2 linked regions of the Massilia litorea genome follow. The protein of the gene in region 2 binds, or shares a complex with, the protein of the main gene of each other region. Links are inferred from orthologs where the notes say so. Each region holds a gene or a part of one and is shown on either strand. Other genes may lie near its edges. The genes, in order: groL and metK.

Region 1 (10,250 bases), 700 kb from region 2 along the record:
AGAACGAGAAACGCTCGCAACCTTCGTTGGCGATGATGTAGGGGATCTGGCGGGGCATGCGTCCGCTGGTGGCGGTCGTCGTCGGCTGGCTCATGGCGCATCCTGAAATGGACAAGACGCGATCCTATGACGCCGTTGGGGTCTTTGCAACTAAAAAAATCAGCTCATCCAGAGGCTTCGTAGTTTTGCTACTTCATCCTGAGGAAGTACAACTGTTAATTTTATTTAAGTCTTTGAATGTAAAGGAAATATGCATGAAAAATGCAGCTGGGTGCAGATTGTAAAATTGAAAAAGCTGCTGTATATTGCGTAAAAACCACCAACCGGACCTCGTCATGACCCAGACCTCCACGCACAACAATGACTGGTGGCGCGAAGCCATCATCTACCAGGTGTACCCGCGCAGCTACCTCGACACGAACGGCGACGGCGTGGGCGACATCCCCGGCATCACCGCGAAGCTCGACTACATCGCGAGCCTGGGCGTGAACATCGTCTGGCTGTCCCCTTACTTCAAGTCGCCGATGAAGGACTTCGGTTACGACATCTCCGACTACTGCGACGTCGATCCGCTGTTCGGCACCCTGGCCGACTTCGACGCGATGGTCGCCAAGGCGCATTCGCTCGGCCTGAAAATCATGATCGACCAGGTGATGGCGCACACGGCCGATGCGCACCCGTGGTTCGCCGAGAGCCGCTCCAGCCGCGACAACCCGAAGGCCGACTGGTATGTCTGGGCCGACGCTGCCCCGGACGGCAACCCGCCGAACAACTGGATGTCGGTCTTCGGCGGCTCCGCCTGGCAGTGGGACACGCGCCGCAAGCAGTACTACATGCACAACTTCCTGGTCAGCCAGCCGCAACTGAACTTCCATAACCCGGACGTGCAGAAGGCCCACCTGGACGCGCTGCGTTTCTGGCTCGAGCGCGGCGTCGACGGCGTGCGCATGGACGCGTGTAACTACCACTTCCACGACACCCAGCTGCGCAGCAATCCGCCGGCGACCACCCGCGACACGGCCTCGGTCACCGACGTCAACCCCTACGGCATGCAGTCCCACATCTACGACAAGACGCGTCCGGAAAACATCGCCTTCCTGCAGCAGATCCGCGCGCTGCTGAACGAATACAGCGCCGTCTCGATCGGCGAAGTCGGTGCCGACGACGCCCTGGCCTGCATGGCCGAGTACACGGCCGACGGCGACAAGCTGCACATGGCCTACAGTTTCAACCTGCTCACGCCGCAGTTCACGGCCGCGCACATCCGCACCCAGGTCGAGGAATTCGAAGCGCGCGTCAAAGGCGGCTGGGCGTCCTGGTCGGTCGGTAACCACGATGCGATCCGCGTCGTCACGCGCTGGCGCGGCGAGGATGCGCCAGTGGCGTTCGCGGCGATGGTGCTGGCGATGCAGCTGTCCCTGAAAGGCACGCCTTGCCTGTACCAGGGCGACGAACTGGCGCTGCCGGAAGCGGATGTGCCGTATGAACTGCTGCAGGACCCGTACGGCATCACCTTCTGGCCGGAATTCAAGGGCCGCGACGGCTGCCGCACCCCGATGCCGTGGACGAATGCCGCGCCCAACGCCGGCTTCACCACCGGCACGCCCTGGCTGCCGGTCGCGGTGCCGCATCTTGCCGCGTCCGTGTCGCAGCAGGAGTTCGACTCCGCATCGGCCTTGAACGCGGCGCGCCGCATCATCCACTGGCGCCAGAAGCTGCCGCAGCTGACCCGTGGCGACATCTCCTTCTTCGATGCGCCGGAGCCGGTGCTGGCGCTGCGCCGCACGCTCGATGGAGAGCCGACCGTGCTGGCCGCCTTCAACCTGTCGAACGCGCCGGTAACGATAGCCTGGCCGGAGACGGCGGGCGCGCACGACCTGGAAGGCCACGGCCTGCCGGGCGAAGCGGCAAACGGCCGCGTCACGCTGCCGGCTTACGGCGCCTGGTTCGGTACGCTCGCCTGATGGGCAACGCGCCCGACGCCGAGAAATTCGAGCGCACCGCGTTCGCCGACGGCCCGCGCCTGCTGGCCGATATCGGCGCCACGCACGCGCGCTTCGCACTGCAGACGGCGCCCGGCACCTTCCGCCATGTGGCCGTGTTGAAGTGCGAGGAGTTCGACGGTGTCGATTCGCTGGTGCGCTTCTACCTGCGCGACCACCTCGACCTGAACCTGCAGCACGCCGCCTTTGCGGTGGCCAATCCCGTCAACGGCGACCAGGTACGCATGACGAACCGCGCCTGGGAATTCTCGACCGAGGCGGTGCGGCGCGAGCTGGGCCTGTCGACGCTGCTGGTGGTGAACGATTTCACGGCGCTGGCGATGGCCATTCCCGTGCTGCTGCCTGCCGACCTGCTGCAGGTCGGCGGCGGCAAGCCGGCGGCGAATGCCGTCATCGGCGTGCTGGGGCCGGGAACGGGCCTCGGCGTCTCGGGCCTGATTCCCACGAGCGACGGCTTCGTCACCCTGGGCAGCGAAGGCGGCCACGTGAACTTCGCGCCCGGCGACGAGCGCGAGTTCGCGATCCTGCGGCACGCCTGGCGCGCCTGGCAGCACGTGTCGAACGAACGCCTGATTTCCGGGCCCGGCATGGAATTGATCCATGAGGCGCTGGCCTTGCGCAATGGCGTGCAGGCCCCAGGCCGTACGGCCGCCGACATCCTGGCCGCGGGCCTGGATGAAAACGATGCCCTGTGCATCGAGGTGCTGGAAGTCTTCTGCGGCATGCTGGGCGCCGCGGCGGCGAATCTCGCCGTGACCCTGGGCGCCTTCGGCGGCATTTTTATTGGCGGCGGCATCGTGCCGCGCATGGGGGAGTGGTTCGCACGCTCTCCCTTCCGCGCGCGCTTCGAGGCCAAGGGACGCTTCTCGCACTACCTGGCCGACATTCCGACCTATGTCATCACGACGCCGAACCCCGCCTTCCACGGGGTCGCGACCATCCTCTCCGAACACCTGCGTGGCCGTAGCGGCGCCAACACGCTGATGGACCGCATCAAGGGGCTGCGCCACGAGCTCACGCCCGCCGAGCAGCGCGTGGCGACGCTCGTGCTCGAGCAGCCGCGCCTGGTGCTGAACGAACCGATCGCGGATATCGCGCGCGGCGCGGAAGTCTCGCAGCCGACCGTGATCCGCTTCTGCCGCTCGCTCGGCTTCCTCGGCCTGGCCGATTTCAAACTGAAGTTCGCGAGCAGCCTGACCGGTGCGATCCCGGTGCGCCACAGCCAGGTGAGGAACAGCGACAGCACGCATGACCTGTCGGCGAAGGTGATCGACAACACCGTGTCGGCGATTTTGAAATTCCGCGACGGGCTCGACGTGCACACGCTGGACCGTGCGATCGAGCTGGTGAGCCGCGCACGCCGGGTCGAGTTTTACGCGCTGGGCAATGCGCGCGTGGTGGCGCTCGACGGCCAGCATAAATTCTTCCGCTTCCGGATTCCGACCGCGCTGTACGGCGACTCGCACCTGTTCGCGCTGGCGGCGGATCTGCTCGGGCCGGGCGACGTGGTGATCGCGATCTCGAATTCGGGGCGCTTGCCGGAGCTGCTGCAGGCGGTCGACATCGCCCGTTCGCGCGGCGCCGACGTCATCGCCATCGGCAACAGCCAGTCGCCGCTCGCACGCAAGGCCAGCGTGTGCCTGGCGGTCGATCACGCCGAGGACAGCACTGTGTTCCTGTCGATGATTTCGCGGATCCTGCAGCTGCTGTTCATCGACATCATGGCGGTGGGCTTGTCGGTCGATGCGCATAATGGGCGAGAAGGCGACGTCGAGCAGCGCAGGCTCTTGATTTCACACCTGGACAGTTGAGAAACGTAGGGTGGGCACTTGTGCCCACGCGGTCTGACATGTGCGTCGATGCGGCTTCAACACCATCGCTCACGCGCGCGAAAAAATGTCGGTACTCGTTTCGACTGCTTCATGGTTCGACCGCGTGGGCTCAAGAGCCCACCCTGCGTCATGCGTCCGTTAACGATGTTGTCGATTTCGCGTCGCGCAACATCAATCCGCCGATTTGGTCTCCACCCGCCGAATCCCGCGCCGCCACTCGTCGAGCGATACCACCGTATCGTTCGCCGTGTCGTCCACCAGAATCTGCTCGCCCGTTTTCGCCACCAGAAAACTCTCGCGCCGCTGCACCTTGTCCGCACGGTTCTCGACAAAACTCAGCTGCCAGTACGACATGCCGTTGATGACGCGCGGTGTCGGGTCGTCTTCGATCACGGCCCCGTGCGCCTTGCCGCGCGAGCGCTTTTCGATGTCCTGCGACCAGGCCTTCACTTCCGGCAACGCCAGCAGTGCGGCCATCGCCTGTTCGCGCGTGACGGCCGGTTCGGCCTTCTGCTGCACGATGGGCTTGGCCGGCTGCGGCGGCGCGGCCGGCGGCTGCCTGTCCTTGCAGCCGGCAAGCAGGGCCGCGGCCAGCAGGGAGAAACTCAGCAACTGTGCGCCGCGTGAAATCATGATGGAACCTCGTGGAAAACGTGCGGCCATACTAGCCGATGTGTAGATGCCGGGCAATCTCGGCATGCCGGCCTGACGGACGCTTCCCGGTGTGGGTGCTAGACTCGTCGCATGTTCGTTTGCCACCCCGGAGGAAACACGATGACCGTATTTCGATTTGCGGGCGCCATGCTGCTGGTCGCCACCCTGCACGGCGCGGCGCTTGCGGCGCCGGAACCGAAGGCGCAGGCCGAGATTGCGCACCTGCTCGACTACGTGGCGACGCCGGGCTGCCAGTTCAACCGCAACGGCAGCTGGCACGACGGGTCGGAGGCGCGTGCGCATCTGCAGAAGAAGTACGACTACCTCGTCAAGCGCGACCTGGTCACGAACGCGGAGTCGTTCATCGAGCGTGGAGCGACGCAGAGCAGCATGAGCGGCAAGCCGTATCTCGTGAAGTGCGGGGGAGGGAAGGCGGTGGCCAGCGCGGTGTATATGAAGGAGGAGTTGAAGCGGTTTCGGGGGAAGGCGAGCCAGTAAATCGTGCGCCGGTCCCGGGCAGTGTTTTCACGCGAACGGTTTGCAGCCGCACATGCGTGGGCATGCCCACGCGGATGCTAGCCCAACTGCAAACCGTTCTCCTCGCACCACCCCGCCAGCACCGCCCGCGTCTGCGCCTCGCGGAAGTCATGCCAGCGCTCCGTCAGGCCACGCTCCTCGACCAGTTCGCTGAAATGGCGATACGCATCCGAACGCTTGAACATCTGGCGTACGCGATCGGCATCGTCAGCCATCGCTGCGTCGGCGAAATCGAACACCAGTTCCAGCCCGAGATCGAGCTCGCTCATGTGTGGCACGGAAATGTAGCGCTCCGAGGTATCGATATCGTCCGGCAGGGACGCCAGTTCCCCATCGACCATCTCCGAGCGGATGTGCACCTGGCCCGTATCGAGGGATACCCAGGCTTTGTCCGGGGTTCCCGGCTCCGACACAATCAATACCGCATCCTCGAGGTCTTCCGCATTCACGACAGGCATCGCAATCTCCCAAAAGTAAAAGCCCGCAAGGCGCGAACCGTGCGGGCTTTTCAAACTGCAGCAGGGCGCCGGCGAACCGGCGCCCAAGGACATTACATCATGCCGTCCATACCGCCCATGCCGCCCATACCACCCATGCCGCCCATGCCGCCGGCTGGCTTGTCTTCAGCCAGTTCCGACACCATGCAGTCGGTGGTCAGCATCAGGCCGGCGATCGACGCTGCGTTTTGCAGTGCCGAGCGGGTGACCTTGGCTGGGTCCAGCACGCCCATTTCGACCATGTCGCCGTAGGTGCCGTTGGCGGCGTTGTAGCCGTAGTTGCCGGTGCCGCCCAGCACTGCCGAGACGACGACCGATGCTTCTTCGCCTGCGTTCTGGACGATCATGCGCAGCGGCTCTTCCATTGCGCGCAGGACGATCTTGATGCCGGCTTCCTGGTCAGGGTTGTCGCCCTTGACTTGCAGGTTGGCGCGGGCACGCAGCAGGGCGACGCCGCCGCCTGGCACGATGCCTTCTTCAACGGCTGCGCGGGTGGCGTGCAGCGCGTCTTCCACGCGTGCTTTCTTTTCCTTCATTTCGACTTCGGTGGCAGCGCCAACCTTGATCACGGCAACGCCGCCGGCCAGCTTGGCCACGCGCTCTTGCAGCTTTTCGCGATCGTAGTCCGAGGTCGCTTCTTCGATCTGGACGCGCACCATCTTGACGCGCGCTTCGATGTTTTCAGCCGAACCTGCACCGTCGATGATGATGGTGTTTTCCTTGCCGACTTCGATACGCTTGGCCTGGCCGAGTTCAGCCAGCGTGACCTTTTCCAGGGTCAGGCCGACTTCTTCCGCGATCACCTGGCCGCCGGTCAGGACAGCGATGTCTTCCAGCATGGCCTTGCGACGGTCGCCGAAGCCAGGCGCCTTGACGGCAACGGTCTTCAGGATGCCGCGGATGTTGTTGACGACCAGGGTCGCCAGCGCTTCGCCTTCGATGTCTTCGGCGACGATCACCAGCGGACGGCCGGCCTTTGCAACTTGCTCCAGTACCGGCAGCAGGTCACGGATGTTCGAGATCTTCTTGTCGCACAGCAGAACGAACGGATTGTCGTGGATGGCGACTTGCTTGTCCGGGTTGTTAATGAAGTAAGGCGACAGGTAGCCGCGGTCGAACTGCATGCCTTCGACGATGTCGAGTTCGTCGTTCAGCGACTTGCCGTCTTCGACGGTGATGACGCCTTCCTTGCCGACTTTTTCCATCGCTTCAGCGATGCGCTCGCCGATCGAGTAGTCCGAGTTGGCCGAGATCGCGCCGACCTGGGCGATTTCTTTCGAGGTGGTGCATGGCTTGGAGATCTTGGCCAGCTCTTCGACGGTGGCAGCAACTGCCTTGTCGATGCCGCGCTTCAGGTCCATCGGGTTCATGCCGGCGGCAACGAACTTCATGCCTTCGCGCACGATGGCTTGTGCCAGCACGGTCGCGGTGGTGGTGCCGTCGCCGGCGTTGTCGCTGGTCTTCGAAGCGACTTCCTTGACCATCTGCGCGCCCATGTTCATGAGCTTGTCTTTGAGTTCGATCTCTTTCGCGACCGAGACGCCGTCCTTGGTGACGGTCGGGGCGCCGAACGAGCGGTCCAGCACGACGTTGCGGCCTTTAGGACCCAGGGTGACCTTGACTGCATTGGCGAGGATGTTGACGCCTTCAACCATCTTGGCGCGCGCTGCGTCGCCGAAAATTACTTCTTTAGCTGCCATTTTTTATTTCTCCGAGAGATATTCTGAGGGGAGGATTACTTGACCAGCACGGCCATGATGTCTTCTTCGCGCATCACCAGCAGTTCCTGGCCGTCGACCTTGACGGTCTGGCCCGAGTACTTGCCGAACAGGACGCGGTCGCCAACCTGGACTTCCAGTGCACGCAGCGTGCCGTTGTCCTGGACTTTGCCATTGCCGACGGCGAGGATCTCGCCCTGGTCCGGCTTCTCGGCGGCTGCATCAGGGATGATCAGGCCGGAGGCAGTCTTGGTTTCCTGGTCGAGACGCTTCACGATAACGCGATCGTGCAGAGGGCGAAGGTTCATGCAAAACTCCTTTATTCAGTGGTTTGGACTAGCTTTGTTTGCGTTGATTGCCGCGTCGCATACTGCGCCGCAGCTTTGAAAGAGGTTGTTAGCACTCTCATCTAACGAGTGCTAATTATAGGGACGACATCAGGGTATTTCAAGCGGCGATGTTGCAAAATAAATTGCAAGAGCTTGTTTTGCCTCAACTGCCGGGATGACGCGGCAGCTTGCTGGGCCGTGGCCGGCGCAGGTACGGAGCGGAGAGACTAGCACCGATGCCAAGACGGCTGACGCACTGTTGGTGGGGAATTGATCGGTGTCAAACGAGGGGATGGAAGGCGATAAGGACTGCGCTTCCGGATATGCAGGCGCAGCGCTGCTACCGAAATGCAGCCAGATAAGCCTTGCCGCGCGCGGCTACCCGCCGCGACGCTATACACTGTGGTCCCCGCCGGGCAGGGCGCAGGCTGTGCTCTCCTGTTGACTGTCTAACCAGAACAGACCTATAGTTACGAATGATTTCCGAATTCCAAGACCTATCCGACAAAATCGAGCGGCTCGCCGAGCTGGTCGTGTCGCTGCGCAGCGAGAATGCGCAACTGCGCCAGACCAACCTGTTACTGAACGAAGTGAACATGGCGCTCGTCGAACGCCTTGTCGAGGTCCAGCACAAGGTCGAAGCCGTGATCGAGCAATTGCCTGCGCCGGAAGAAGCGGAAGACGCGGAAGGTAGCGCGGAAGAGAGCGCGGCAGACGCCGCCGAACCCCTGGATGCCGAGGCTGCCCGATGATTTACCTGGATGTGACGATCATGGGCCAGCCTTACCGCCTGGCCTGCAAGGAAGGCGAACAGGCGACGCTGCGCGATGCCGTGCGCTATCTCGACGGCAAGATGACCGCGCTGCGCGATTCGGGCAAGGTCAAGGGCAACGACCGCATCGCGGTCATGGCCGCGCTCAGCGTGGCCGCGGAATTCCTCTCGGTGAAGTCGCCGCAGGGACCGCTGTCGGACATGACGATGCTCGAAGTGAAACAAAAACTCGAAGCGATGCACAAGGTCCTCGACCACACCCTGGCGCCGCAGGAAAATTTGTCCTGACCGGGCAAATTCGTTTGACATGACGGTTCAAGCGAGTAAACTGCGAGGCACCCTGCGGTGTTCGAGATTGCCATATATTCCTTGAACCATTTACATGCATAGGTTGCGGGATAGTGTTTGATGGGCGTGAGCGTCGCTAGTTCGACGAACCCGAAATTGAACTGACTGTGACCACCTTGAGCCATCAGGTTCGGGATGCCGGCAAAAAACGGCACAGGCGGGGCTACATTCCATGAAGCGGTTGCGAGCAAAAGCACGCAGCCGCTTTTTTACGCGCGCAGGTTTTATCGGCCTGCTTTTTTTTCAGGAGATCCGATGCGCTACTGGTTGATGAAATCCGAGCCCGATGAAGTCAGTTTCGACGACGTTCTCGCCGCACCGGGCCAGACCGTCGCCTGGTTCGGCGTAAGAAACTATCAGGCCCGCAATTTCATGCGCGACGCCATGCAAATCGGCGACGGCATCCTGTTTTATCACTCCAGTTGCGCCGTTCCCGGTGTCGCGGGAATAGCGGAAGTGGCGAGCGGCCCTTATCCCGACGCTACCCAATTCGACAGTGCCGGCAAATACTTCGACCCGAAAGCGACACAGGCGCAGCCGCGCTGGATATCGGTCGACGTCCAGGCGAAAGAAAAGGGGCGCTATTTGACGCTGGCCGAGATGCGCGCCATGCCCGTATTGGAAGACATGGTCCTGCTGCAGAAAGGCAGCCGCCTTTCCATTTCGCCGGTGACGAGCGGGCAGTGGAATGCGATCCTGGAATTCGTGCGCACGAAAGATTGAGGAGCTTGCGGTTCGGTGCGCGAAAGCGCTTGCAATAGTTCGATGGTTAGCTAATAATCGATTCCATGAGCACCGTATTCAAAGCCCTCTCCGATCCGACCCGCCGCAAGGTGTTGCAGCTGCTGCAGGCCGGACCCATCGGTGCGGGAGAATTGGCGGCGATGTTCGACGTTTCCAAGCCGACCATGTCGGCGCACTTCGCCGTGCTCGTCAACGCCGGCCTGATCGAGGCCGACAAGCAGGGGCGCACGGTTACGTACCGCTTGAAGCTGTCGGTGCTGGAAGAGGCCTTGCTTGCCTTTGCCCAGACGTTTGGATTGCAGGTCACGCGGCCGCAACCCGGCCATCTCGATGTCGGATCGAACGAGGAGAAGTCATGAAAAGCACTTTCCCGCTGGGCCGTGCCTTGCTTGGTGCGGTAATGATCGTCGGCGCGTGCGCAGCCCTGAAATGGGCCGCGCCGGAACACTTGTCGCTCGAGTGGTCGCAACGCCTGACCGGTGCCTTGCTCGGCTTTGTCGTGGTGTTCTACGCGAACGCGATTCCGAAATCGCTGACGGCGCTGGCGCGCTTGCGCTGCTCGCCCCAGGCCGAGCAGGCGGCGCGCCGCTTCGCTGGCTGGAGCCTGGTGCTGGGCGGACTCGGCTACATGCTGGCCATGCTGTTCGCGCCGCTGGCCTCCGCGCACCTGCTCGGCGGTGGCGTGCTGATCGTGGCGCTGGCCGCGGCCCTGTGGCGCTGCTTCGGCGCCGGTTCGGCGGCCGCCCGCGGTTGAGGAGGGCGCCGCCTCAGGCAACTCAGGCGGCCCGCTTCAGCCATTCGCGCGGCGAAGCACCC
Region 2 (10,196 bases):
CGGCTTGTACGGACCTTCCTTCTTCACCGAGATGTACGCAGCCTGCTCGTCGGTCAGCACGGTCAGCTGGGCGTTGAGCTTTTTCAGCTGCAGGCGCGCAACCTTCTCGTCCAGGTGCTTCGGCAGCGTGTAGACGCCGACCGGGTAGTTGTCCGTGTTGGCGAACAGCTCGATCTGGGCGATGGTCTGGTTCGCGAACGAGGAGCTCATCACGTAGGACGGGTGACCGGTGCCGCAGCCCAGGTTCACCAGGCGGCCTTCGGCCAGCAGGATGATGCGCTTGCCGTCCGGGAAGATCACGTGATCGACCTGCGGCTTGATGTTTTCCCACTGATATTTCTTCAGCGACGCGACATCGATCTCGTTGTCGAAGTGGCCGATGTTGCAGACGATGGCCTGGTCTTTCATGGCCAGCATGTGCTGTTCGGTCAGGATGTGATAGTTGCCGGTGCAGGTCACGAAAATGTCGCCGTGCTGCGCCGCGTAATCCATCGTCACGACGCGATAGCCTTCCATGGCTGCCTGCAGGGCGCAGATAGGGTCGATTTCGGTGACCCAGACTTGCGCCGACAGGGCGCGCATCGCCTGGGCCGAACCTTTGCCCACGTCGCCGTAACCGGCGATGACGGCCACTTTACCGGCGATCATGACGTCGGTCGCGCGCTTGATGCCGTCGACCAGCGACTCGCGGCAGCCGTACAGGTTGTCGAACTTCGATTTCGTCACCGAGTCATTGACGTTGATGGCCGGGAAGGCGAGTTTGCCTTCCTGGTGCATCTGGTACAGGCGGTGCACGCCGGTCGTCGTTTCTTCGGTTACGCCCAGGATTTCCGGCAGGCGCTTCGAGTACCACTGCGGATCGGTTTTGAGGCGGCCTTTGATGGCGTTGAACAGGCAGATCTCTTCTTCCGAACCCGGCTTGTCGAGGACCGAGCTATCTGTCTCGGCGCGTGCGCCCAGGTGCAGCAGCAGGGTGGCATCGCCGCCGTCGTCGAGGATCATGTTCGAGTACACGGCATTGCCGGCGGCGTCGTTCGGCCACTCGAAGATGCGGTGCGTGTATTCCCAGTATTCGTCGAGGGTTTCGCCCTTGACGGCGAACACCGGCGTGCCGACCGAAGCGATCGCGGCGGCGGCGTGGTCCTGGGTCGAATAGATGTTGCACGAAGCCCAGCGCACCTGCGCGCCGAGCGCTTCCAGCGTGCGGATCAGCACGGCGGTCTGGATGGTCATGTGCAGCGAACCGGTGATGCGTGCGCCCTTCAGGGGTTGCGCAGCAGCGAATTCTTCCTGGATTGCCATCAGGCCCGGCATCTCGGTTTCGGCGATGCGGATTTCCTTCTCGCCCCAGGCGGCCAGGGAGATGTCGGCAATGTGGAAGTCTTGGGTGGTTTTCAGTACGGCGCTCATCACGCCCTCCTTTCAGTTAGAAAAAAGTAACGTGAGCGCAGTGTTGATGATCCGAGCCTGGCGAAAAGGAATCTTTTCGTCGCAACGCTCCTCGGAACGGGGTAGTTTAGCACGTCTGGACGACGGCGGCAGGGCGATGGAGCTGCTGCTGGGGCAATTTGTGCGGTTGCAACAAATTGCCCTGTCGAGATGGGGGTCTACCGTAGGGGTCATGGCGGCCAAGGGCCGCCATGACGGTTTCAGCGGGCTCTCGAGCCCACGCGTGCGGCGCTTGAATTGTCGCGCCAATTCATACCGGCACGCGACGTTTTCGCTCTGCGGTGACAGTGCGGTACGCATCGGCACGAACGCGTGGGCTCGAGAGCCCACCCTACGTTACGCCCCAGCCGCAGGGGGCTGGAGCGTCATCGGTACATCTACGCCAATCCCGCTTCGGCGCGCAGCAGCGCGGCCTTGTCGGTGCGCTCCCACGTAAATTCCGGCTCTTCGCGGCCGAAGTGGCCGTAGGCAGCCGTCTTGGCGTAGATCGGACGCAGCAGGTCGAGCATTTGCACGATGCCTTTCGGGCGCAAATCGAAATGTTCCATCACCAGCTGGGCGATCTTCTCGTCGGGGATGACGCCGGTGCCCTCGGTGTAGACCGTGATGTTGATCGGGCGCGCGACGCCGATGGCGTAGCTGACCTGCACCTGGCACTGGCGCGCCAGGCCGGCGGCGACGACGTTCTTCGCCACATAACGGGCGGCGTAGGCGGCCGAACGGTCGACCTTGGTTGGATCCTTGCCCGAGAAGGCGCCGCCGCCGTGCGGGGCTGCGCCGCCGTAGGTGTCGACGATGATCTTGCGGCCGGTCAGGCCACAGTCGCCCTGCGGACCGCCGATGACGAAGCGCCCGGTCGGGTTGACCAGATATTTCGTGTTCTCGAGCCATTCGCGCGGCAGGGTCGGCTTGATGATTTCCTCGATCACCGCTTCCTCGATCTGCGAGTGGGAGACGTCCGGGTGATGCTGGGTCGAGAGCACGACGGTGTCGACCGCTACCGGGCGGCCGTTGACGTAGCGCAGGGTCACCTGGGACTTGGCGTCCGGACGCAGCCAAGGCAGGCGGCCGTCCTTGCGCAGCTGCGACTGGCGCTCGACCAGGCGGTGTGCGTAATAGATAGCGGCAGGCATCAGCTCCGGCGTTTCGTCGCAGGCATAGCCGAACATCAAGCCCTGGTCGCCCGCGCCCTGGTCGAGGTCGATGCCGGCGCCTTCGTCGACGCCTTGCGCGATATCCGGCGACTGCTTGTCGTAGCAGACCATGACGGCGCAACCTTTATAGTCGATGCCGAAATCGGTGTTGTCGTAACCGATGCGCTTGATGGTGTTGCGCGCAACGCCGATATAATCCACGTTGGCGTGCGTCGTGATCTCGCCGGCCAGTACCACCAGGCCGGTGTTGCACAGCGTTTCGGCGGCGACGCGGGCGCGTGGATCCTGCTCGAGGATGGCGTCGAGAATCGCGTCCGAGATCTGGTCGGCGACTTTGTCGGGGTGGCCTTCCGAGACGGATTCGGAAGTAAAGAGATAATCGTTGGACATGAAGGCTCCAGTTACTGTGATCAAAAAACTGCCGCAGCAACCTGTGCCTGCGACGCTTTAGCGACATTTATATTCCGCTTCGCAAGTTGTCTATTAACTCGGCGGATCCTGCGTAAAGTGGTATTTTACGCTCCTTTAAGAAATTTTTGGCGGAGGGGCCTGCTTTGTTCCTCGACGCTGGTCAATATGCTAGTTATCTTATTCAGAGTCTTATCCGTATTTCCGCTACCTCTGCTCCACGCCCTGGGCGCGGCGCTGGGCTGGCTGGTGTATTTGTTGTCTCCCTCGTATCGGCGCCGCCTCGACGCCAACCTGGCCCAGGCCGGCTATAGCGACCAGCGCCGCGCTGCCGTCGCCGAGGCCGGCAAGGCCATCGTCGAGCTGGCTTTTGTCTGGTGCGGCAAGCCGGAGCGCGTTGCGCGCCATGCCACGGTCGAGAACTGGGACATGGTGCAACGCGTGCTCGACGCCGGGCGCGGCATCGTGTTCCTGACGCCCCACCTGGGCTGCTTCGAAATGACCGCCCAGCAGATCGCGCTGCACACGGCGCTCACCGTCATGTACCGCCCACCGAAGAAAAGCGCGCTGAAACCGCTGGTCGAGGGTGCCAGAGCCCGTCACAACCTGCACCTCGCGCCGGCCAACCTGTCGGGCGTGCGCATCCTTGCCAAAACCCTGAAAAGCGGCCAGCCGATCGGTTTATTGCCGGACCAGGTACCGCAGGAAGGAGAAGGCGTCTGGGCGCCCTTCTTCGGACGCCCTGCCTATACGATGACGCTGCCGGCGAAGCTGGCGCAACTGGGCAAGGCCGACATTTTGCTCGTCTATGCCGAGCGCCTTTCCAAAGGCCGCGGTTATGTCGTGCGCTTCGTCCCCTTCGAGGGTGACCTGACGGGTACTCCGGCCGAGCAGGCCGCCAGCATCAACCGGGCGATGGAAGCCCTGATTGCCCGTTGCCCAAGTCAGTATTTCTGGAGCTACAACCGTTATAAACAACCAGGTGGGGTGGCCGCGCCAGAGGCCGAGGCCGTGGCATGAGGGTCCTGATTGCCTTCCTGTGGCTGCTGCATTGGCTGCCACTGCCCGTGCTCGGGCGTTTCGGCGAAGCGATCGGCAGCCTGCTGTTCGTGGTGCTGGGCAAGCGCCGCCACATCACGCTGACCAACCTGCGCCTGTGCATGCCGGAATTGTCGGAAACCGAACGGCGTGCTCTGGCGCGCCAGCATTTCAGGGCCTACGCGCGCAGCATTTTCGAGCGCTCGATCCTGTGGTGGGCACCGGAAGCGCGGGTGCGCCAACTCATCCATGTCGAGGGCGCGGTGCCGCAGGCGGCGATGGAAGCCGGGCCGACGATTTTGTTGTGCCCCCATTTCGTTTGCCTCGACGTGGCCGGTGTCGCCTCGCGCGTGATCCCGGTGTGCAGCATGTATGTGCCGCAAAAGAACGCCGCCTTCGACAGGCTGCTGCGCCATGGCCGCGAACGCTACGGTCCGGTACGGCTGGTGACCCGTAAAGAGGGCATCAAGCCGATCCTGCGCGCACTGCGCGACGGCCTTCCCTACTTCATGCTGCCGGATATGGATTTCGGAGAAAAGGATGCCGAATTCGTGCCCTTCTTCGGCGTACCGGCAGCCACCCTGACGGCGCTCGGCCGGATCGCCGGCACCACCGGCGCCAAGGTGATCCCGGTAGTGGCCACCTACCTGCCGAACTACCAGGGCTGGCGCGTGCGCTTCTATCCGGCCTGGGAGAATTATCCGGGCGACGACATGCTCGCCGCGACGCGCCGCATGAACGCTTTTATTGAAGACCGGGTGCGCGAAGCGCCTGCCGAATATTTCTGGACGCATAAGCGGTTCAAAACCCGCCCAGCGGGCGAACCATCGCTCTACGATTGATGCATTACAACTAATCCTATGAAACTCAAGTTCACCAAGATGCAGGGCGCGGGCAACGATTTCGTCGTGATCGACGCCATCCACCAGCAGGTCGACCTCAGCGCCGCCCAATGGCAGCGCCTGGCCGACCGCCGCTTCGGCGTGGGCGCCGACCAGATCCTGATTGTGGAACGCCCGACCGTCGCCGGCGCCGATTTCCGCTACCGTATTTTTAATAGCGATGGCGGCGAAGTCGAACAGTGCGGCAACGGCGCGCGCGCCTTTGCCCGTTTCGTCAGCGACCAGGGCTTGAGTGGCGAACGCAGCATCCGGGTGCAGACCATGTCCGGCATCATCGCCCCGGCCCTGGAAGACGACGGCAGCGTGACGGTCGACATGGGCGCGCCCGTGCTGGAGCCGGCCGCGGTGCCCTTCGACAGCCAGGGCCTGGACGGCCTGCCGGAAGGACGAGACTTGCTGTGGCCTTTGAACCTGCAGTTGGGAGAGCGGCCACTGACCGTTCCGGTATCGGTCGTCTCGATGGGCAATCCGCATGCCGTGCAGACGGTGCCGGATGTCGACACGGCTCCGGTAGCGGAGCTGGGTCCGCAGGTCGAACATCACCCGCGCTTCCCGAAGCGGGTCAACGCCGGCTTCATGCAGGTCGTCGACCGCAATCACGTCAAACTGCGTGTATTCGAGCGTGGCGCCGGCGAAACCCTGGCCTGCGGCACCGGCGCCTGCGCGGCGGTCGTCGCCGGCATCCGGCGTGGATTGCTCGATTCGCCGGTGCGGGTATCGGCGCGCGGCGGGGAATTGTCGATCGCCTGGGCCGGCGAAGGCGCCCCGGTCTACCTGAGCGGCCCGGCCGTCACGGTGTTCGAAGGCGAGATCACTATCTAAATCAGGCGCCTGTCAGGAAAGCGCAGCCGGCCTGGCAATTTGTTCAGGCCGCCATACCGTAGGAAGGATTGCCGCGCTCCGGCGTGACCGGCGGGGTCAGCCTGCCGTCCGTATCGTCGAGCGTGCGTTCGCCCATGGCGGCATCGGCCATCAGGGTCCGCAGCCGGTACAGCCGCTGGCGGTAATTGCCTTCCGGCCCACCCGGTCCGCAATCGACGTTCTCGAACAGGCGCACGATGCGGTCGAGCGCCTGGCGTTCCGGGGCCGTATTGACCATGACCAGGCGCCGCTTGCTGCGCCCGTAGCTGGCGCGGATATCGATCACCAGGCAATGTCCCTGGTCGGCCGCGGTCACGTCGAGCAGCAGGGTTTCGGCCCGGCTGAGGCCAAACAGCGCCGCCAGTTCCAGCCGCGCCGCCAGCAGCGGGTGGGCGGACAGGTCGCCGACACAATCGCGCAACGCCCCGGTTTCGGTGTGGGACGCATCGTCGAGGCGCGGCGCGATCTTGCGCAGTGCCACGCCGGCTTCCGCATTGCCCTGTGCCGCCGCCTGCTGCAGCCAGAACACGGCGCGCACATCGTTGCTTTCGTTTTCGCGCCGCGCGCGCCAGGCATTGTTGCCGCATTCGAGCTGGGCGATCTCGTAACCCATATCCGCTGCCCGCTCGAGGTAGCGCTGGGCGTCGGCGACATTGCGTTGCGAGAACTCGGGTTTTAGATAGATGCGCGACAAGGCGTACCAGGCCTCGGCCAGGCCCTGCTCGCCCGCCAGCAGCAGCCAACGGATTGCCTTCTTGAAATTCGCTGCGCCCGTGCCGCCCTGGATCCGGGTGCCGTCGACCTGCATGCGCGCATACCACAGGCCGATGGCCAGTTGCGCATGGCGATCGTGCTCAGCGGCGGCCAGCTCCCAGAAGGCGTGGATCTCGTCGCTGCCCGCTTCCGCATTGCCCTTTCCTTCGGCCAGCAGGCGCGCCGTACGCGACAACAAGGTGACTTCGCCCGGTGCCAGGCGCCGGGTGTGTTTGCTGCCGCCGCTATCGACCAGCGCGCGCGCCAGCGGCAGCGCACGCGCCAGGTAGTCGTGCCAGGATTCGGCTGCCCAGCTCTGCTCGAGCAGCGCGAACTGCGCTTCGGCCAGGCCATTGTCGGCCGCCCGCCGCAGCCAGGGTTGGCCTGCCGCCGCTGCCGTGCCCGCATCCGCGGCGCCGGGGCGCGCGGTGGCGCGCCGCTCGCTCACCTGTCCCGCCCGGTCGCGTGGCGGCGCGGCCGGATGCTGCACTGCAACAGCGACACTACCCATGCCCATGCCCGTGCCGGACGCGGCGGCAAGACTCATGCCCGCCTGAATACTTGCGGCGATTTCCGGCCGGCGCGCCAGCAGCCATTGCGCTTCGGCGAAGCCGGCGCGCGCGGCCTCTTCGAGCGCGTGCACGGCTTTGGCGTGGAGCGCATCGGGCGCCGCGCGGCCGTCTTCCAGCAGCAACTGGGCCAGGACCAGTCCAGCGCGCAGGTTGCCACCGTCGTAGGCGCGTTCGTACCACGGCGTCAGCGGCGTGCCGTGTGCCCGCGCCAGGTCGAGCGGAATGTGGCTGCCGATCAGTTCGCAGGACTCGGCACAGCCCTGGCGCGCCGCCCGGTCGAGCCAGTGCAGCGCCGTCGGCAGGCTGCGCGGCAGGCCGGCGCTGCCGAACAGGTAGCGCTTGCCCAGTTCGAGCTGCGCCTCGGCGCGGCCACTGCGGGCGCCACGGATGATCGCCAGTTCTTCACGATTAGCCATCGGTTGTCTTCATCAATTGGTGGGCAGGCGTGGGTGGGCAAGCGTGTACAGGCGGGATCGGCGGAACGCGGCGACGGGTCGGCTGTCGCTGGCAAAGTTGCCAATATACAAGAAGATCCCGGATCACGCCCACACCCATCGGTTCAAGGGAAGTCTAAGCCAGCGTTGGGGTGCAAACTTCCCGAACAGCTTGAAGATTGATATCGAACAAGCGCATCGAAACGATGCGGAACTCCGCTACCTTGCAGTGCGTCAAGCCCAAAATGGGGCCTTTTCCGGGCTCAGGCGTTTCGAAAATACAACAGCACGATTGGTTAAATTGGCTTTCCACCAACTCGAACGGTCATAATTCACCAATCCGGCAATCTTGACGCGTTAAGCCTTTAAGGTTCACTCGTCCGAGTGTTCAGCAAACAAAGTCTCAACGCTCTTTGGATTCCGATTCATCTTCTAAGGATACAAATAAATGAAAAAATCTCTGATGGCAGTCGCACTCGTCGGCGCATTCGCCGGTGTGGCCCATGCACAGACCGCCGTGCAAATCTACGGCACCATCGATGCTGGCGTTCAAAAGCGCACCGGTCAGACCCTGACCATCGGCAAGCGCGCGTCGAACACCCTGGGCTTCAAGGGCACCGAAGATCTGGGCAACGGCCTGAAGGCACTGTTCCAACTGGAAATCCGCTACGAGCCGGACACCGGCACCGTCGAAAACGGCAGCCGTCCGCTGTTCCAGGGTCAGAGCCGCGTCGGCCTGCAGGGTGACTTCGGTATGGTCCGCATCGGTCGCGGCCTGACCCCGTACCAGGAAACCGTCGGCGCCTTCGAGCCGTTCCACGCACTGCCACACCAGGCTGGTTTCTACACCGACCTGGCAGTCGCCGGCTACAACTCGGCACCGCTGGATCCAGCCGGCAGCTCGAACAACCGCTGGTCGAACGCCTTCTGGTACAACACGCCAGTCGTGAGCGGCTTCCAGCTGAACACCGCGATCGCCACCAAGGAAAACAACGGCGGCCCGGCAATCGGCACCCTGTACCCAGTGGGCGCCCAGGCATCGGCCAACCCGTTCTCGGTGTCGGCAACCTACAACAACGGTCCTGCAGCAGTCATGCTGGGCTACGAGCGTAACGCCGTCGAATCGAAAGTCATGTCGATCGGCGCCGCGTTCAACGCGACCCCGGAACTGAAACTGACGGCCCTGTACACCCGTCAGGACCAGGACAATATCCTGGTGACCCTGCCAGCCGGCTCGGGTGCGAAGACCAACGCATGGGTGCTGGGCGCCAACTACACCATGGGCCCAGGCAAGTTCCTGGCAGGCTATGGCCAGAAGGATCCGGACAACTCGTTCAAGACCAAGCAACTGTCGCTGGGTTACGAGTACAGCCTGTCGAAGCGTACCTACGTCTACGTCGATGCATCGCGCAAGGACGGCCCACAGTCGCAGGCCAACCGTGCCGTCGACCCAGGTGCGGTCAACTTCTACACGATCGGCGTGAACCACTCGTTCTAAGCTGATGCGGACGCAAGTCCGCCAGAGTTGAATCTGGAAAAGGCAGGGACCGGCAACGGTTCCTGCCTTTTTTGCGTCACCCTTTTCTGTCCGCCGCCCTGCCCCGCTGCGGTAGAATTGCGCACACCCTATTTCTTGCAAGATTACCGATGACTGTCACCCTGGACTCCGCCGCCGTCGCCCAATACCTGGCCGACCACCCGCGCTTTTTTGAAGAACATGCCGGCCTGCTGGGCGAAGTCAAACTGTCGAGCCCGCTGACCGGAAAGGCCGTGTCGCTGCAGGAGCGGCAAATGGAAGTCATGCGCGCCAAGTACAACGCGCTCGAGCTGCGCATGGCTGAGCTGATGCGTACGGCCGCCGACAACACCGTCATCCTGAACCGCTTTCATGCCTGGCACCTGGCCTTATTGAAATCGACCGGTGGCGCGGCGCTGGCGCGCGACCTGGTCGACGCCCTGGTGACGCAGTTCGGCGTGCCGCAAGCGACGCTGCGCCTGTGGAATGTGCGCCCCGAGCATGCCGACGCCTGGTTTGCAGCCGACGTGGCCGAGGATGCGCGCCTGTTCGCCGCCAGCCTGCGCGCGCCGTATTGCGGTCCGAACAAGGATTTCGAAGCCCTGCGCTGGCTCGACGAAGCCGACGGCGTGCGCTCGACCGTGCTGCTGCCGCTCACGAGCGAGGGCGTCAGCTTCGGCCTGCTGGTGATGGGTTCGCCCGACGCCGAGCGTTTCAGCCCGGTGATGGCGACCGATTTTCTGGTCCAGCTGGGCCAGTCCGCGAGCGCCGCGCTGGCACCGCTGCGCGCCTGAGGCCAGTTAATGGACACGGCGCGCGAAGACTGGGCCGGGCGCTACCTGCGCGAACTGGCCACCCAGCGCCAGCTGTCCGAACACACGATCGCCGCCTACCGGCGCGACCTGGCCGAGCTCGGCAACCTGGCCGGGCACGATGACTGGCCGGCTCTGACCCATGCCGACATGCGCCGCTTCGCCGCGCGCCTGCATGCCGGCGGCCAGGAACCGCGTTCGATTGCCCGCAAACTGTCGGGCTGGCGCGGTTTTTACGGCTGGCTGTCGCGCCAGATTTCCCTGCCGGCCAACCCGGTCGAAGGCGTGCGCGCCCCG

Evidence for each region.
Region 1: the proteins of metK (region 2) and groL are in contact, whole or in part, in a cryo-EM structure (PDB 8P4O), measured with the Escherichia coli proteins. The link is inferred for Massilia litorea from one-to-one orthologs.

The regions. Positions count from the first base shown.
Region 1 is NZ_CP062941.1:2,298,417-2,308,666, forward strand. What follows is about bases 4,901-7,768. They hold groL (chaperonin GroEL), read right to left. Parts: upstream 7,224-7,768; coding sequence 5,577-7,223; downstream 4,901-5,576. Other genes in these bases: LPB04_RS10175 (YfeK family protein), read left to right, coding at 4,901-4,987; LPB04_RS10180 (UPF0158 family protein), read right to left, coding at 5,065-5,484; groES (co-chaperone GroES), read right to left, coding at 7,259-7,549. Outside these bases: LPB04_RS10155 (POT-type proton-dependent oligopeptide transporter), read right to left, coding at 1-94; LPB04_RS10160 (alpha-glucosidase family protein), read left to right, coding at 336-1,964; LPB04_RS10165 (glucokinase), read left to right, coding at 1,964-3,814; LPB04_RS10170 (hypothetical protein), read right to left, coding at 4,007-4,468; more of LPB04_RS10175, read left to right, coding at 4,610-4,900; LPB04_RS10195 (hypothetical protein), read left to right, coding at 8,047-8,322; LPB04_RS10200 (cell division protein ZapA), read left to right, coding at 8,319-8,630; LPB04_RS10210 (EVE domain-containing protein), read left to right, coding at 8,946-9,413; LPB04_RS10215 (metalloregulator ArsR/SmtB family transcription factor), read left to right, coding at 9,479-9,793; LPB04_RS10220 (hypothetical protein), read left to right, coding at 9,790-10,188; LPB04_RS10225 (AraC family transcriptional regulator), read right to left, coding at 10,211-10,250.
Region 2 is NZ_CP062941.1:1,592,509-1,602,704, reverse strand. The notes cover bases 911-3,724. They hold metK (methionine adenosyltransferase), read right to left. Parts: upstream 2,994-3,724; coding sequence 1,827-2,993; downstream 911-1,826. Other genes in these bases: LPB04_RS07135 (lysophospholipid acyltransferase family protein), read left to right, coding at 3,180-3,724; ahcY (adenosylhomocysteinase), read right to left, coding at 911-1,410. Also shown: more of ahcY, read right to left, coding at 1-910; more of LPB04_RS07135, read left to right, coding at 3,725-4,031; LPB04_RS07130 (LpxL/LpxP family acyltransferase), read left to right, coding at 4,028-4,891; dapF (diaminopimelate epimerase), read left to right, coding at 4,910-5,773; LPB04_RS07120 (tetratricopeptide repeat protein), read right to left, coding at 5,817-7,553; LPB04_RS07115 (porin), read left to right, coding at 8,020-9,069; LPB04_RS07110 (DUF484 family protein), read left to right, coding at 9,219-9,881; tyrosine recombinase XerC, read left to right, coding at 9,891-10,196. UniProt on the Escherichia coli protein: Catalyzes the formation of S-adenosylmethionine (AdoMet) from methionine and ATP.